3 regions of the Salinicoccus sesuvii genome follow, and region 2 is predicted to be linked to each of the others. Evidence: predicted binding sites of a transcription regulator. Region 2 holds the regulator's gene; each other region holds the start of a gene.
The links. The regulator LexA, encoded in region 2, represses DNA repair genes until DNA is damaged. The targets are predictions, from matches to a motif close to CGAACATATGTTCG.
Positions count from the first base shown of each region.

Region 1: ACFOJ8_RS04135 (Y-family DNA polymerase) is a predicted target of LexA. The motif match lies at 4,957-4,970, and genes of this name have one in related genera.
Region 3: ACFOJ8_RS04830 (YolD-like family protein) is a predicted target of LexA. The motif match lies at 1,818-1,831, and genes of this name have one in related genera.

Region 1 covers NZ_JBHRWV010000002.1:284,623-290,654, forward strand. The annotation lists gene parC (DNA topoisomerase IV subunit A) at 1-127, shown strand, start outside; gene ACFOJ8_RS04115 (alanine/glycine:cation symporter family protein) at 189-1,652, shown strand; gene ACFOJ8_RS04120 (DUF1002 domain-containing protein) at 1,689-2,648, opposite strand; gene ACFOJ8_RS04125 (LCP family protein) at 2,802-3,818, shown strand; gene ACFOJ8_RS04130 (cation diffusion facilitator family transporter) at 3,856-4,845, opposite strand; gene ACFOJ8_RS04135 (Y-family DNA polymerase) at 4,989-6,032, shown strand, end outside.
Region 2 covers NZ_JBHRWV010000007.1:335,638-341,669, reverse strand. The annotation lists gene ACFOJ8_RS07520 (2-dehydropantoate 2-reductase N-terminal domain-containing protein) at 1-799, opposite strand, end outside; gene panB (3-methyl-2-oxobutanoate hydroxymethyltransferase) at 891-1,697, shown strand; gene panC (pantoate--beta-alanine ligase) at 1,697-2,560, shown strand; gene panD (aspartate 1-decarboxylase) at 2,535-2,936, shown strand; gene ACFOJ8_RS07500 (CAP domain-containing protein) at 2,985-3,974, shown strand; gene ACFOJ8_RS07495 (hypothetical protein) at 4,067-4,204, shown strand; gene lexA (transcriptional repressor LexA) at 4,297-4,911, opposite strand; gene ACFOJ8_RS07485 (hypothetical protein) at 5,051-5,299, shown strand; gene ACFOJ8_RS07480 (DUF896 domain-containing protein) at 5,373-5,603, shown strand; gene tkt (transketolase) at 5,621-6,032, shown strand, end outside.
Region 3 covers NZ_JBHRWV010000004.1:64,602-70,633, reverse strand. The annotation lists gene rpmG (50S ribosomal protein L33) at 219-368, shown strand; gene ACFOJ8_RS04835 (bifunctional 5,10-methylenetetrahydrofolate dehydrogenase/5,10-methenyltetrahydrofolate cyclohydrolase) at 481-1,353, shown strand; gene ACFOJ8_RS04830 (YolD-like family protein) at 1,390-1,812, opposite strand; gene ACFOJ8_RS04825 (lactonase family protein) at 1,917-2,936, shown strand; gene ACFOJ8_RS04820 (alpha-amylase) at 2,937-3,230, shown strand; gene ACFOJ8_RS04815 (GNAT family N-acetyltransferase) at 3,369-3,632, opposite strand; gene ACFOJ8_RS04810 (manganese-dependent inorganic pyrophosphatase) at 3,645-4,568, opposite strand; gene ACFOJ8_RS04805 (cysteine hydrolase family protein) at 4,634-5,185, opposite strand; gene ACFOJ8_RS04800 (MFS transporter) at 5,229-6,032, opposite strand, start outside.

The DNA of each region.
Region 1 (6,032 bases), on a different contig from region 2:
TGATGCCAAATCCATTCGCGTCAGTGGCAAGTATGCCAATGGCTCCTTCGTAGTCGATGAGAATGCATTCGGTGAAGTGGAAGGTGTCGTTTTTGAAAATGTAGCACTTTATGGTGAGCAAAATTAATTTCTTCCATTCGTAGCATTTCCTTCAATGCTATAATGGTATTTATCTCAGGAGGTGCAATATGGATTTTGAAGGAATCATACCCGATTGGTTTAAAACATTTGTTGATGTCGGCAACACGCTTCTTTGGGGAGACTTTCTCATTGGACTTTTGATTGTTGCAGGTCTTTATTTTTCGATCAGTTCCAAATTCGTCCAGTTCAGATGGTTTAAGGAGATGTTCAATGTTCTGACGGAAAAAGGAGAAATTCTGCCAAATGGCAAGAAAGGTATCTCTCCGTTCCAGGCATTCGCCATCAGCGCAGCTTCTCGTGTCGGGACAGGTAACATTGCAGGGGTAGCCACTGCAATTGTTCTCGGTGGTCCCGGTGCGATCTTCTGGATGTGGGTGGTGGCATTCTTCGGTGCAGCGACTGCATTCTTTGAATCGACCCTCGCACAAGTCTATAAAGTGAAAGATTCGGAAGGCGGTTTTCGTGGGGGCCCGGCCTACTACATGGAAAAAGGTCTGAATCAGAAATGGCTCGGTGTACTATTTGCCATTTTGATCACCATCACTTTTGGTTTTGTATTCAATGGACTACAGGCAAATACAATTGCCCATGCCTATGAACAGGCGTTCAATGTGGATCGTTGGATCATCGGCATTATTGTCGCAGCCCTTGCGGGACTGGTGATATTCGGTGGAGCAAAATGGATTGCCAATGTTACTGGCTATATTGTCCCAGTAATGGCCGTCATCTATCTTGGTGTTGTTTTCGTTATCTTGGTCATCAATTATGATCAGATCATACCGATGCTTAGCAGGATCTTCACGAATGCCTTTGGTATTAGAGAAGTATTTGGTGGTGCAGTAGGTGCTGCGATACTAAACGGTTTCCAAAGAGGGCTCTTCTCCAATGAAGCCGGTATGGGGTCTGCGCCGAATGCTGCAGCTTCCTCAGCAGTCAGTCACCCGGTTAAGCAGGGACTGATTCAATCACTTGGTGTCTTCTTCGATACAATGGTCGTATGTACCGCAACAGCGATCCTGATTCTCATGTATACGGATCTAAGCTTTGGTGCAGATGCCGTGCAAGGAATTGAAGTAACGCAAGCAGCAATGACCGAACAAATCGGTACATTCGGTGCCACGTTCATCGCAATCGTCATTCTGCTCTTTGCCTACAGTTCCATTCTTGGGAACTACTTCTACGGGCAGAGCAATCTGTACTACATTAAAGAAAACCGTTTCTTGCTGTTGGCGTTCAAGATACTCGTAATCGTTATGATCTTCATCGGTTCTGTTATGGAACTCGATACAGCTTGGGCGACAGCAGACTTGTTCATGGCGTTAATGGCCGTGACCAATCTGGTGGCCGTATTCGGTCTGAGTAATGTCGTCTGGCAAGTGGCAGCCGACTATAAGCAGCAGCTGAAACGCGGTCAAAAGCCGGTCTTTGAGACGAATAACATCAGAGCCGATCTCACTTCTGTAGAGGAATGGGGATATAACCGCTACGCTTACAGAGACGAAGATAAATAAATCACTAAAAAAGGCAGACCCTAGGGTCTGCCTTTTTTAGTTGAACAGTGATCTAAAGAATGATATCACACGGTCGAAGAAATTTGAAACAGCTGTCTTGAATGTATCCCAAGCATTCGATTCTGTAATTTCCTGGCCAAGCGATTCCGCTTGGTCGACAGCATTTTTGAATGAATCGCTCGAAGTGATCTGGTCAATGAGATTTTGTGCACTATCTTTAAGCGCCTGGGCCTCTTCACTTTGGAATAGACCAGAATTCTGAATCTGACGGATCAAGTCGATGATTCTGTCGATCTGATCCTGCGTGAGTATACCATCGAGACCATTTGCTGCCATCTGTTCATCAACGATGTCTCTGATTTCAGATTCGGACAAGTTGCCACCCTGATTGATGACTTCGATTTTAATATCGGTAATCATCTTATTGAGCTGTTCTTGAGAAAACCCTTCGACAGCACTATTCTCTTCAGTGATATCCGTGATTGTGCCAAGTTCTTCTTGGGCATTCTGTGTCCGTTCAGTATCTATTGCCTCACCTTGTTCCTCGTAGGCCTTGTAAATGCCGGCAAGGGCACTTTCTCCTGTTACATCCTGTGCCGCCCCGATGACCACCTGGGCATCGGTAATACCTGAAGTAAGCAGGGCATTTTTATATGTTTCTTCGGTGATCTGTGTGATTTCTCCCATACTTTCGTCCACGGTGATATCAAGGCCATAGCCTTCATCTTCCTGAATGATGCGTATGCTCGACTTCAGGACATCGTTGCTGTAGTTCATACCAATGTATTGATTAACATCCTCACTGTAGACGTATGCAACCTTATCGTCATCTGACGTGCCGAGTAGCTCGCGTGTAGCGTCTTGAAGCTGTGCATCATTTTCCAGTGCTGCGCCATAGACGGTAACGGCTTCATTCCATTCGGTCGCCGCTGTAGCTTCTGGGTTTGGTAAAAGCAGCAAAAGTAGCACTGCTAGCGGTAGAAGTTTTTTGATCATTTTCATCCCTCATTTCTTATGGATATTCTACTATATCGGACCGCTGTATCACAATTTTTTGTATATGCGTCTGGCCAAATGTAATATAATTTCTTTATTAATGACTAAAAAACCGTTAGAATGATTTGGTATATAAATGACAGGAGTATGATTATGGATAATGAATACAGACGCTCCGACAGGCCGGAGCACAATCAGGTGAAAAAGAAAAAGCGGATTAGGAAGCGTGCACTCATTCCGATCATTCTGTTGGTCAGTCTTATTGTTCTAGCGCTCTATGCATTTTTTTCATATCAGTCGGGGCTCGGCATTGCACAAGAGAATGGGGTAGAGCAAGAGACCTATGAATTCAATAGTGAGGACAACAACAATGGCAAAAAGAATATCCTTTTACTTGGTGCCGACCGTGAGGAGGATGGTGCCCAGCGTACGGATGTAATCATGATTGCCCAGTACGACTTCATGAATAAGGAGATGAAGCTCGTATCACTCATGCGCGACATCTATGTAGATATCCCGGGCTACCAGAACTATAAGATCAATTCTGTCTATTCACTTGGCGGTGTCGAGCTTCTCAGACAAACGATTGAGCAGAACTTTGGCATAGAGGTCGAGGAATACGCAGTGATTGATTACCAGGCATTTGAATCCGTCGTTGATGTCATCAATAAGAATGGTATTACCATTGATGTCGAGAAGGATATGTCTGAGAAGATTGATGCTGACTTAAAACAAGGTGAGCAACAGCTAAACGGCAAGGATCTCCTGGATTATGCTCGCTTCCGCCAGGACGAAGAAGGGGACTTTGGCCGTGTAAGACGCCAGCAGCAGGTCATCAATGCACTAAAAGATGAAGCGCTCAGTGTCGGCAATGTACTGAAGCTGCCTAAAATTACAGGTACAGCGGTCGGTCACATCAACACCAGCATGAGTAACGGGGAACTTTATAGGATGATGGCGTCGTTTCTTGTGAGAAGTGACAAGAACATTGAGACACTGACTCTGCCAATCGAGCACACCTATCAATTTGTTGATGTGCCCCATGCAGGTAATGTCATTGATCTTGACTTTGAGACTAACAGCCAGTATGTCCATGATTTTCTCGAAGGTAACCTCGAAGACCCGGAGGCACTGGAACCGGAAGCGGAAAACACCACAACAGACCAATAGAAAGGGATGGCCCCCGGGGGCCATCCCTTTCTATTTTTTACCGCTCGTCCATTTCTTTTTGTGTCTCAGGCCACGTTCTCTGGCCGTCATCCAGTTCAAATTCCATATTCACATCCGTGACATGCTTTTGTTCCATGATCACCGCTTCGATCTCGTTTCGTATATCATTTACTTGCCGCGACGTGAGATCGGGATCGATCTCTGCAACGACTTCGACGTGCAGACTATCTCCTTCCTTTAGAACAAACAACTTTTTGATGTCTTTAATCGCCGCATGGCGTAGGACAATCTGGGAAATGCGTGCTTCCATATGCGGATCATGTTCACCGAGTACACCCGCTGCATTTTCCATGAACACTTTATAGACGATGTAGAACATCATCAAGCCGATAATGACCGATGCGATGCCTTCACTTGCGCCAAACCCTGTGAACCGGGCAATCAGTATGGCAGTGATGGCAAGTAGCGCACCGGCTGTAGCCACAGTATCTTCCATGAATACGAGTTTCGTTGCCGGTTTGGCACGTTTGATACAAAGGAAACTCTTTGTCAGCGGCTTCAGCCCGTCGTATGGCTGGTCTGCCTGCTGGAGCACTTCCTTGCCGGCCTTGTACAGAACAAAGCTCTCAAGAAGTGCAGCACCAGCAAGCACACCGATATTAATCAGCAGCATGGTCGTATCGGTCTCGGTCGGAAGCGGCGCCACGATATGATGGATGCCTTCCCGTATGGTCTCATATGACAATATTGCGACGACGATGATGGCGAATAGACAGACGAGGTTGACAAGTCTCCCGAAACCGAAAGGAAAGCGTGCTGTCGGTGCCTTCTTCGACAGGCTTGAACCGATGTAGACAAAAAGCTGATTGATGGCATCTCCGATGGAGTGCATCATTTCAGCGAACATCGCCACATTGGCAGTGAGCAGGAATGCCACGCCTTTAAGTCCTGCAATGATGAAGTTAACAATTGATGCAATGAGCGAAGATTTACTTCCTTGTTTGAGCAAACTGAAAATATCTTTCAATATGACCCACTCCCTTTGAAATATTGTATCACTTTATACCCGATTATCGGATGTTACCATCATTTATGTTTCGGTTCCAAGATTTTGTGATATGATAAATATAAAGGGTATCGAACATATGTTCCGTTTAAGGGGAGGGTACTATGTACAATTATCATATCTGTCCACATCGTCATGTTTTCTGTATCGATCAGAAGAGTTTTTTTGCCAGTGTGTCCTGCATGTTGAAGGGGTTGGACCCGATGACGACAAAGCTTGCGGTTGTTGCAGATACGAAAAGCCCAGGTGCCGTGGTGCTTGCAGCCACCCCTGAACTGAAAAAGCTCGGGATTAGAACCGGGTCTAGATTATTTGAAATTCCACAACGGAATGACATCTATATTATCAACCCTGCTATGAAGACATATCTCGACTACTCTACACGCATTACCGAGATTGCACTGAGGTACGTTGCGCCCCAGGATTTCCATCAATATTCGGTAGATGAGTTTTTTATGGATGTGACAGATAGTTTCCGGATTTTCAAAGACAGTCCGTATACACTTGCCAAAAGGATCCGGGCTGAAGTTTACCGCGAGACCGGCATCGATTGCGCGATTGGTATCGGTGAAAATATTTTACTCAGTAAGCTTTCGCTCGATATTGAAGCAAAACACGCAATGGATGGTATTGCTGAATGGCGGTATCACGATGTACCGGAGAAACTGTGGCCCATCAAACCGCTCCGCAAGTTTTGGGGGATAAACAAACGGAGCGAGATCAAGCTGAATGAACGGGGCATATTCTCAATAGGTGACTTGGCAAAGTATTCCCCCGTCCATCTAAAGCGCGACTTTGGCGTCGTTGGCATCGACTGGCACCTGCATGCGAACGGCATCGACTTCAGTACCATCAGAGAGAAGCATATCGCTCATTCCCCCTCTATAGTAAAGAGTCAGATACTCATGCGGGACTATCGATTGGAGGAAACATACGTTGTCATCTTGGAACATGTAGACGAAGTCACGCACCGGCTTAGAGTTTCTGGAAGGCTGGCAAGAACTGTGCAATTCGCTCTCGGCACAGCAGAAGGGAAAGTCTACCGTAAGCAGTTCACCATCCACGACGGCACACACGACGGTGATGTTATTATGAAGCGGATCTGGGCGCTGCTTGGCGCTATGGCGGATCCATATGCGTATTACCGT
Region 2 (6,032 bases):
CCTTTTGCCCATGCAAATACTTCTGGATAAATTCGTACTCAGTTCTAGTACCTGAGGTGGCATCATAAAACATGCTTGTTCCCATATCACGATCATAACTCGCATAGATGGATAGCGCCGTGTCGATGAATGCTGGCTCTATGATTTGCTCATCGTGGTTAATGATGGCCAATCCTTCCTCAAGTAGCGATCGGGTCAAATGTATGATTGTATCAAGGTCGAAAATTTTTGCGGTATTTTTGGCCAATGCGGTAACTGAATTGATTCCGAGATTAATCAAAAGTTTTTCATACCGATGGCGAAGGAAGTCATTAGATCTTTCTATTATCAGTTCTGCATCGACACTTCTCTCTAAATCTTCGATAAGTGTAGCCAAGTAAATATAAGATTTGTCTTCCACAAGTAGGCGAGCGTCTTGAAAATGATGAATCATGTGATCATGCTTTTGTCCGCTGATGTAGACGACTGCAGGTATGGGATTATGGAAGAAATGATCGAATCCCATTCCATTCTCGCAAAGGATGATTTCCGTGTTTTTATGGCACATCTTAGAAATGTGTGGACTCAAAGCTTCAAGGGCAGTCGCCTTGGTGGCGACGAAAATGATGTCGAATGATGATCCCTCATATTCATGAAGGTCTAGAATCTGGTAAGGGTAGTAGGTTTTCTGATCATTTTCCAGTATGGTGAACCCTTCTTTTATAGACTTGCCGAAAAGTGTGGTATTATGATTGAGCTTTTTAAGTTCTCGTGCAATGACGCTACCGACAGCGCCGATGCCGATGACTGCAATTTTCATAGATAAGCCTCCTTGAGGTGTATGTAGCGTGTGTAGATAATATGATAGACTAATTATAATATATAACTTCCGAATGGAAAGGAGCAGCATCATGAAAGTGACAAGTGATTGGAAAAAGATGAAAAAAGAAGGTGAGAAGATCACCATGGTCACAGCATATGACTACCCAAGTGCAAAACAGAGCGAAGCGGCAGGTATGGACACGCTGTTGGTCGGTGACTCACTTGGCATGACGGTGCTCGGATATAACAGTACTGTTCAAGTGACAATGGATGATATGGTTCATCATGCCAAGGCAGTCCGCCGGGGCGCCCCTGACACGTACATTGTCGTGGATATGCCTTTTGGGACGTACCACGCCAATGTAGACGATGGTGTGGGTAATGCCATCACTCTCTATCAGAAGACAGATGCCAATGCCATCAAATTGGAAGGTTCTGAATGCATAGACATTATCCGTCGTGCGGTGGGTGCTGGTGTGCCTGTAGTCGGTCATCTTGGACTGACACCACAGTCGGTTGGGGTTACAGGATTCAGGATGCAGGCGTCAGATGAAGCCGCTGCATTGCAGTTGATAGAAGATGCCAAAGCAGTCGAGGCCGCTGGGGCTTCGATGATTGTGCTAGAAGCCATTCCTTCGGACCTTGCGCGTAAGGTCACTTCGGTTCTTGAGATCCCGACAATTGGGATCGGTGCGGGCGTCGATGTAGATGGTCAGGTGCTTGTCTATCACGATGTACTGCAGTACGGCAGTGAGCGCCTGCCGAAATTTGTCAGACCTTTTGCAGATTTCAACACAACCGGCGTAGAGGGATTAAAATCTTACGCTGAAGCGGTCAAAGCAGGAACGTTCCCGGATGCGTCGACAACATATAAGAGAAAGGTTTTTGAAGAATAATGAAAACAGCAAGTACGATAAAAGAAGTACGCAGTATACTCGGTGCAGCAGAAGGACAAACTATCGCCTTGGTACCGACTATGGGATATTTGCACGAGGGTCATATGGCACTGGTCGAGGCTGCTCGGCATAAGGGTGACATTGTAGTCGTGAGCATATTTGTCAATCCGCTGCAGTTCGGCCCGGACGAAGATTTAGACAACTATCCTAGAGATATCGAACGCGACCTTGAAATCTGTCGTAGACATAACGTGGATGTCGTCTTCCATCCATCAGAAACGGAGATGTATCCGAAAAGGCCGGAACTTCTTCTAAGTCTTGAGACCATGGCCTCTATTCTTGATGGTGTCAGAAGGCCCGGCCATTTTGAAGGTGTGGTGACGGTGGTTAATAAGCTGTTTAATATTATTCGTCCTGATTACGCTGTATTTGGAGAGAAGGATCGCCAGCAACTGATGATTATTAAACGGATGACCGAGGACTTCAATCATGACATAAAAATCATTGGTGTACCGACTGAGCGTGAATCTGATGGTCTGGCAAAGAGTAGCCGGAACGTCAACTTATCCGAGGCAGAGCGCAAAGAGGCTGCCGCGATTAATCAGGCACTGCTTTTGGGGAGAGATCTGATTCAGGAAGGTACAACTGATGCTAAAGCTGTTAAATCCCACATTGAAGCGCATATCATGGATCATACTTCAGGGACGATTGACGACTTGCAGATTTTTACGCACCCCGATCTTAATCCTGTTCAAATCATAGCGGGAGATGCTATAATATTCATTGCTGTTAAGTTTGAAAGAACACGGTTAATAGATAATGTGATGGTGATGAAAAATGATCAGAACAATGATGAACGGTAAAATACACCGTGCAGTCGTGACTGAAGCCAACTTGAATTACGTTGGCAGCATTACGATTGATCCGGTACTTCTTGAAGCAGCGAACATTCTGCCAAATGAGAAGGTTCAAATCGTCAATAACAACAACGGGGAACGGCTTGAAACCTACGTCATCGAAGGTGAGAGAGGTTCGAACGAAATATGTTTGAATGGTGCCGCCGCTAGAAAAGTGCAGGTTGGAGATGTCATTATCATTATCAGCTATGTGCAGGTCGAGGAAGCAGAGCTTGCCGGCTTTGAACCAAATGTAGTAATTGTGGACGCGCAGAACAATATTGTAGATCCCCAGTACTTTGAAAAAAGACAAACCGAATATACACATCATGGAAGTAATTAGACATCTGTTTAATTGCTTTTTTTGAACTTTTCTAATGGAGGTGCATTCATGCTCGGCAAACTTTTCTTTATTATTTTCATATATATCGCTTCTACGTTTCTTGCGCCGGTAGTACAGTCCTATGATTTTGAGGATGGGTTCAACCGCAGCTATCTCAGTGGCTGGCTTGAGGAAAACATCTACCCGACGTATGATATGAGCGAAATACAAGAAGTTAATAGTGAACAAACACAAGAAGTGGCAATTAATCTCGGCACCCAATACGAAGTGGAAGATCAGGAAGTGCTGGAGAGCGAATATGCAGGGCAATTTGTGGTTGAGAACGATTACGGTATGTTCCGAATGGTGCTTATCAATGACGGTAAGGTCACAGGTGCCTATACGAACAGCGATGATGTTTCGATTGATACAATCAATATGGAAGGCATGGATCGTGAAAGTGTCAGAGAGATTTACGGAGAGCCGGTGGAGTCGATAAAAAAAGGCTGGAAACGCCTCAGGGTCACAAATGAGGAATACGAAGTCTATGACCTTAAGGACCGTTACGTTTACTTTTTCTATGATTTACACGACTCAGAGAAGGTGAATGGGGTTCTGATGCTTTCAAAAGATGAAATACGTGAAACCGAAACACTTTATAACCATCCTCCTACTGAAGATAATTCCAGAATGAACCACTTGCTGATTAATGCAACGAGATACGAATATGGATTTAACCCTCTGGAAGTAGACCAGCAGGCTGCGGATGCAGCACTTGGGCATAGTGAAGATATGGCTGAGCGGGATTATTTTAATCATGACTCCCCTGATGGAGAGACACTGAAAGATCGTATAGAAGCAGCGGATGTATCTTATAGAATGGCCGGGGAGAATATCGCGATGGGGCACACGTCTACGATCTTTTCTCACCATAGTCTAATGAACTCCTTAGACCATCGTGTCAATACGCTAAAACCTGAATTTACACATCTTGGTGTTGGCACAGCTTATAATGATGACGATATTCCTTACTATACTGAAAACTATGTATATAGGTGATGTGACACCAATGGGGTAAAAGTACTCCATTAAATGCGTTTCGAAATGCGCCCAAGGGGAATCTATCAGTAGACACTGCAGGTGTAATGGAAATGGTTATTACCTTCCTACTACCCATCCTGATAGATCGAGAGAACGAGGGGATGCAATTGAACACTAAAACGCAAGAAAACAATACAAAAGATTCCACAGATATTTTAGAACAAGTCAAAATAATACTTGGTAGATAGAAATCAGCAGTAAAAAACAATTACAGGATGGCATTGGAAGGACATAATAAAAAGGGCGCACAAGCGCCCTTTTAATATGTCCATTTTTATTGCTAGAATGAGCGGAACAGTCCAACGACTTTACCGAGTACCGTGACACTCTCGACAATGATCGGTTCCATGGATGCATTCTCAGGTTGAAGCCTATAATATCCATTTTCTTTATAGAAACGTTTGACTGTAGCTTCATCTTCTTCAGTCATGGCGACAATGATATCGCCGTTATGGGCGATATTTTGTTTGCGCACAATAACGCGATCACCATCATGGATGCCGGCTTCAATCATACTGTCGCCGGATACATTAAGCAGGAAGATTTCGCTATTGTGGTTGGCTGTGAAGTGTTCCGGTAAAGGAAAGTATTCATCAATATTCTCCACAGCTGTGATTGGAAGTCCTGCTGTGACTTTGCCGAGTACAGGGACTTGAATGACTGCGCTGTACTGGTCGTTTTCTTCTGTAATAATTTCAATTGCTCTTGGCTTAGTTGGATCTCTCTTGATGTAGCCCTTTTCTTGTAGTTTCGCGAGATGTCCGTGAACTGTTGAACTTGACTGAAGACCCACTGCGTTTCCAATCTCTCTCACACTTGGCGGATAGCCTTTTTCTTGAACGGTAGTTTTTATAAATTGATATATTTGCTTTTGTCTATCTGTTAGCGCCTTCATATATATACCTCCGACTCATTATATATACGATTTTAACATATCCATCCCCAGGTTACAAACGTTTGTTCGTAATTCTATTGACCCGGAACACGCGTTCTGTTATTATGTTTATACAAACATATGTTCTGGAGGGAATTTTATGACAATGAAGGAATTAAAGCTATTGAGTGCGATTTTTGCATTTGCGCTAGTTGCCGGTCTTATATTCATGTTCGACTCCCATAAAATAGAGAACACACATTCCAATGTAGTGTATATAGATGAGTTTGAAGTAATCACTGAAGAATCGCCTATGGTGGCTGAAGAGGAAACGGATGTTCTGGAAGAACACTATAAGGAACGGACCCCAATCGACCAGATGATGGAATTGATCGGACTAATAGAATAAACCGCCAAGTATGAGAATGGTCTCATACTTTTTTTTATGGTAAATTATAAGGGAGTGGACAGGAGGTTTCAGCATGTTGGAAAAAGAAAAATTACAGCGTATCAACACTTTAGCTGCCAAAAAGAAAACAGGTAGCATTGAAAAGAACGAACTGGAAGAATTGAAGGGCCTAAGGGGAGAATATTTGAAAAACTTCAGGTCATCTTTCAGGGCGCAGGTCGAGAACACGAAAGTGATCGATCCTGAAGGAAACGATGTAACACCTGAAAAACTCAAGCGAATTCAAGAAGATAAAAAACAGTGACTAAAGGAGCATATGAAATGACATTCGATAAAACGGATCAGCTAGCAGTCAATACAATCAGAACACTTTCAATCGATGCGATCGAAAAGGCGAATTCCGGACACCCGGGTCTACCGATGGGTGCAGCACCGATGGCCTATACCCTATGGAGTCGTCACCTGAATTTCAATCCTAACTCAATGGCATGGTTCAACAGGGACCGTTTCGTACTTAGTGCTGGACATGGCTCAATGCTCATATACAGTCTGCTGCATCTGAGCGGTGCGCTTGAAATGGATGAAATCAAGAATTTCAGGCAGTATGAGTCTAAAACACCAGGACACCCTGAGTTTAAACACACAGAAGGTGTAGAAATCACGACCGGACCACTTGGACAGGGATTCGCAATGAGCGTGGGTATGGCAATGGCCGAGAAACACCTGGCTGCCA
Region 3 (6,032 bases), on a different contig from region 2:
ACCTTTAAAATGGTTAAGGCGGTTCAATGTAGACGAGGGACACACCAGCATTGATTACCATCGTTTCATCCTTTCATAGGATGATCAACTGGCCAGTTGAAATGGGGTCCGAGACATCTGTTAATCGATTTCCGGACATGGTATAATAAAAATATTATTCCAATTGGATGTTCCTCACCGCACAGCGGAATAGGTAAAGAGTAAAGGAGGCGAAATCAATGAGAGTAAATGTAACTTTGGCTTGCACTGAAAGTGGAGATCGTAACTACATTACGACTAAGAACAAAAGAAACAATCCTGAGCGTATCGAAATGAAGAAATTCTCCCCAAGACTGAACAAATACACGATCCACCGTGAAACAAAATAATTGGATCTGCCACCCTCCGGGGTGGCTTTTTATTTATCGCGATGCCTGTTTTCACTGCATCCCAATCAATACACTATGTTATATTGAGTAAAAGGGATAAAGGAGCTTTTTTATGACGACGATCATGGATGGCAAAGCAGTTGCGGCACATCTGTCGGAAGGTATAAAAGATGCGGTAGAGGAATCAAGAAAGCATGGAATCAGACCGAAAGTCGCGTTTGTAAGGGTTGGTGAGCTATCAGATGCCATATCGTACGAAAGGGCGGCGATGAAGCGGTTTGAGAAGCTGTCCATCGATACAGAGCAGTTCCATTTTCCAGATGACATTTCGAATAGGGCATTTCTAACTAAATTTCGTGAAATCAACGAGGACTATGCCATCAACGGTATATTGCTGTTGCAGCCGTTGCCTGACCACATCGATATGAGACGTGTTGTGGAGCTGATGAACCCGATCAAGGATATCGATGGGATGACCCCGTTCAATCTAGGACAGGTTCTGACGGGGGAACGCAACCGGCTGGAACCCTGTACACCAGCAGGCGTGATAGAAATGCTCGACTTCTATGATATTGATCTCGAAGGTAAGAATGTTACAGTGGTCGGAGCAAGCGCCGTTGTTGGTAAGCCGCTTTCTCTAATGTTGATGAATCGTAACGCCACAGTGACGATATGCAATGTATACACTGATGACTTAATCAAGAGATGCAAGGATGCAGATATCATCATCAGTGCAGCAGGTGTCATCAATCTTATCGGTCCCGAACATGTCAGGGAGGGGGCGGTGGTCGTGGATGTCGGTATCAACTTCAATGATGCAGGTAAAATGGTTGGTGACGTAAACTTTGAAGCAGTCAAGGACAAAACGTCATTCATTACGCCCGTGCCGGGTGGCATTGGGGCCATTACGACTACTGTCCTTGTCTACCATCTGATGCTAGCGACAGACTATCAAAAAGAGCCAGTACTCTTCTTGGAGCGCTGATTTGGAGCCACGCAGAAATTTTTCTGCGTGGCTTTTTCAAATCATGACGACGTTGAGCACGTCAATGAACGAAATGAATACCATTTCCTCATCTGTCTTGTCCATCGGTTGGCCGATGAGCACCATGCTCCATGCATCAACTTGAATCAGTTTTAAGTCGGTGTGAAAACGAAAGCCATCATAGTAATATTCTACTCTGACACTCCGTTTTTCTCGGAGGGCTCGCTTCAGAATACGGTTCATTTCTTCGAGGCGGTCATCTGACAAGATCGGCCGCTCCACTTTCATCTGATCTTCAATCATACTAGCAATTTTCTCAAACTGTTCGGGCATAGTGGCAAAGGGCGCCCACTTGATCATTCCGCGTCCTTGCGGAATATTCGAATCGAGATCTTCAATTGGTAATTTACGGTAATCCATACGCATCCCCTTCCCTGCCTGTTCGTTTATCTGTTTCAATTATACGAACATATGTTCTGTATTTCAAGAGGTATTAATTCTTTTCATTTAGGGTATGGTTACTGGTATGCTAAGATAATAGAAAAATTGTAGGAGGAATATCAATGATTGGGTATGTTGGCACCTATACTAAAGAACACGGCAAAGGTATCTACAAATTTGAACTGGATACTGAAGCGGGCAAGCTCGTTTCGGTAGAAGAGGCAGCGGAATCTCCCAATGCGACTTACCTGGATATAAGGAACGATCGCATCTATGCAGTAAAGCAAGGTAGGACGAAAGCAGGTATTGCTACGTTCGGTGTGAATGATTTTGAAGCAGGCGAACTGCGTTTTATCGAAGACTGTCTCGAGGAAGGGGCATCCGGGTGCCATCTAACACTCACATCGGATCAGAACTATTTGGTAGATGCGGTTTATCTGTCGGGTGAAATCAGACTGTATCGTGTGGATTCTCGCGGTATCGTGACAGAGCGACTGGATGTTTTCCAGGTAGAAGGGGACGGGCCTCACGAACGTCAGGACAATCCGCACTCCCACTTCGTCGTCGAAACGCCGGACCTCAAGTATATTGCGGCTGTCGATCTCGGAGCAGACAAAATTGTCACGCTCGAAATCAAAGAAGATAGACTTGAAAAGGTCTCCGAAAGCAAAGTTGCTGCAGGGAGCGGTCCAAGACACCTTGTCTTTGGAGACGGTGGGAAATATGCGTATATCTTTACGGAACTTTCCAATGAAGTCATCGTTGCGAACTATCACGACGGCGAATTCTTCCCAATCGAAACGTATTCTGCACTCCCTGAGTCTTTCGACGGCCATTCCCAGGGGAGTGCGATACGCAAGCACCCGAACGGTAAATACATCTACGTCTCGAATAGAGGACACAACAGCATCGCTGTATTCGAAATTGAGTCGGATGGCAAAACGCTCAAACGTACTCAAATCGAATCTACCAATGGAGACTGGCCACGAGACTTTAATATAACACCTGATGGAGAATATCTGGTTTGTGCTCACGAACGTTCCCACAATGTGGTGCTGTTCAAAATTAACGAGGACGGCACTATTGAACGTCAAGAAGGCGAAGTTGAAGCACCGGAAGGCGTCTTCGTCGGATTCCTCTAAATGAATAGAAAAAGTATATGGATTACTCTTGTACTTGTTCTGCTTGCGATGCTTGTGCTGTTTCTGCCTCTGGCAGACCGTACAAGCTCGTCGGAACGCGTCATCGTCGATCATACACTGAAAGAAATCTTCCACCCGGGATGTTTCGATCAGGCCGAGACGACAAATTATCTCGATGAAGTGTCATTCTCCAGAGCCACTGGAGAGCTGGACTATCGCATAGCAGATGCCTGTTCCAAAGAACGGCTTGAAACAGGCAAGGAAAGTGTAATAAGTAAAATATTTAGCGAATAAAAATTCCTGATAATATTGATTTTTCAGAAAAATTAAGATAGTATTTGTTTATACCATTTTTTCATTCTTTCAACTATTATTTTTGGAATTCCTTCCATTTAAAATCCCCGCCATGAAAATGGCGGGGATTTTAAATGGTTATTTTATTTTTACATCATCATAGCTTGAATCGCGGATGGCAAAAGCAACGTAGGGGCATGTTGGTTGCACTTTCTTGTTGTCTTCACGTGCCATCTCGACGATTTCATCAACAAGATCCCTAGCTAAACCTCTGTTTCGGTAGTCAGGCCTTGTATATGTGCTTGTTACATCGTAATATTCATCAGTTTCGGTGTAGACGAGTTCTGCGATAACATCGTGTCCTTCTTCTAGATAGAGCCTACCTGCTTCTTTTTTCAGCATACTTCTTCCTCCTTATGACAATGCTTTAGTGATCTGAGGTACTACTTGCTTCTTGCGTGAAACCACGCCTTCTAAAACTGCAGAATTATTGTCTAATGAAACGTCGAATGCTCTCTCGACAGACTGTGCTTCTGTACCGAGTGCAAGCACTCTAGAGTTGGAGTTCAGGATGTCTGTTACAACCAATACGAACAGATCATAGCCTTCTTGATCAATCTGACTGTGGATTGCATCTTCCAGTTCTTGTTTGCGCTCGAACACTTCGTCCACATCGACAACGTTAATTTGCGCAATGCGTGTCGTTCTCTGGCCCATCTCGAAAGATTTTGCATCTGCAGTGATGAGTGCTTCAGCCGTTTTATCTTTCGTAGAAGCACCTGCTTTAAGCATTTCGGTACCATAGCTCTCAATATCTATGTCTGCCATCTCCGCTAAAGACTGTGCTGCAACACTGTCTTCTTCCGTTGTTGTCGGCGATTTGAAAAGGAGTGTATCAGAAATAATGGCAGAAAGCATGAGTCCGGCCATTTCCTTTGAAATCAAGAGGTCATTTTCTTCATATACCTTCTTGAGGATGGTAGCTGTACAACCGACAGGTTCTGCACGATAGTAGAGCGGTCCCTCCGTCTGGAAGTTGGCAATTCTATGGTGATCATATACTTTCAATATGTTGGCCATTTCGATATTTTCTGCAGACTGCTGAAATTCATTGTGGTCTACAAGAATCACATCAGCGCCATCTTCAAGCGTTTCGAGCAGTTCCGGCGTTTTGACGCCAAAGTGCTCGAGTGCATACTGAGTTTCTGCTCCAATATTACCGAGGCGGTAGGCGCTTGCCTCATTGCCGAGTTGTTGCTCGATATCTGCTGTAACGATGGCTGAAGTGATTGTGTCTGTATCAGGATTCTGGTGTCCAAAAATTCTAATTTGAGTCATAATGTTGATTCTCCTTATGATTATGATATTACTTTTCCCATTTTATCATTGAATTATGCATCGTTCTATGGTTCTATAGTTGCCCCGAGTGCATTTTTGAAGTGTTCGAGTGCCATTTCATGAGCAGGCTCGTTAAAGGAGGCAACGCAGTCGCTAGGGACAATGATGTCATAGCCAAGATTGTAGGCGTCTACCGCTGTATGCATAATACAGATATCAGTCACGAGACCAGTCAGTGTTACGGCATCGATTTTCCGTTCCAGCAACAGCTGGTGGAGGGGTGTGCCGGCAAATGAACTGTAGCGCCTCTTATCAATGAAAAATACATTCTTTGCGTCCTTGATCTGTTGATAGATATCACGCACTTCACCGTAAAGTTCGCGGCCGTTGGTGTTTTCAATATTGTGTGCGGGAAACAGCTTCGATTCCGGATGCATTTCATCATCATCAAAGTGAAGATCCATCATGAAAAAGATGGGAGTACCAGCTTCATGTGATGTTTTAATCTTCTCTACGAGGGCAGCTTCGATTGCTTGGGCTGCCGTACCAGCAGTCAATCTGCCATCTGGTGCAGCAAAATCGTATGAATAGTCGATGACTAGCAGTGCATTGTTCATTCATTTTTCCTCCTGGAAACTTATGATATGGTTTTACATGATTCTATTGTGCCACATTGCCGCGCCTATACATAAATAAAATGTTCAATATAAGCGTTATGATTATAGCGACTGAGAAGAAGCTGAAATAATAGGTGCCTTCTGTCACTGTAATAATGTATCCGCCAACTACCGGCCCGGCAATACTGCCGAGGCTGAACATAATACCTGCCATAAGATTGCCGGCAGGCAAATTGAATTTCGGTGTAATATCCGTCATATAGCTGATGCCTAGAGAGTACATCGAACCGACAAATATCCCAGCTAGCGTAAATAGTAACAACAGCATGATGAACGAGTTATTAAATACTTCCATGAACAAAAAGGTCACTGCACCAAGGGCCAAAAGGACCGAAATGAGCCGCCCGCGTCCGATTCTGTCACCGAGCGCTCCGATTGGCACTTGTAATAGTATGGAACCGAAACTGAAGGCTGGCAGGATCCATGTAATATCCGATAACTGGAAATTGTTCCGGATGGCAAAAACCGGGAAATTACTGTTTAATGATGCCTCAAAAATGCCAAATAGCATTGGGAACAAGAAAGCAATCCAACTTGTCGTGAGTACGGCCTTGAAGTTCTTGAATGTGTTGAATATAGTTACTTTTACACCTGAGTCAATCGGTTTTTCCCTCTCAGCGCCTCGAAGCAGGAAAATGAGCGGCCAGCCGATCATGGTGAGCACTCCGGAGACAAGGAATGGCAGAGGTTCCCAGATGGTCACAAGTTCACTGACTTTAGGTCCGATCATAAAGCCGAGCGAAAAGAACAGGCCATAGAATGCAATGACCTTGCCAAGTTTGTGCTG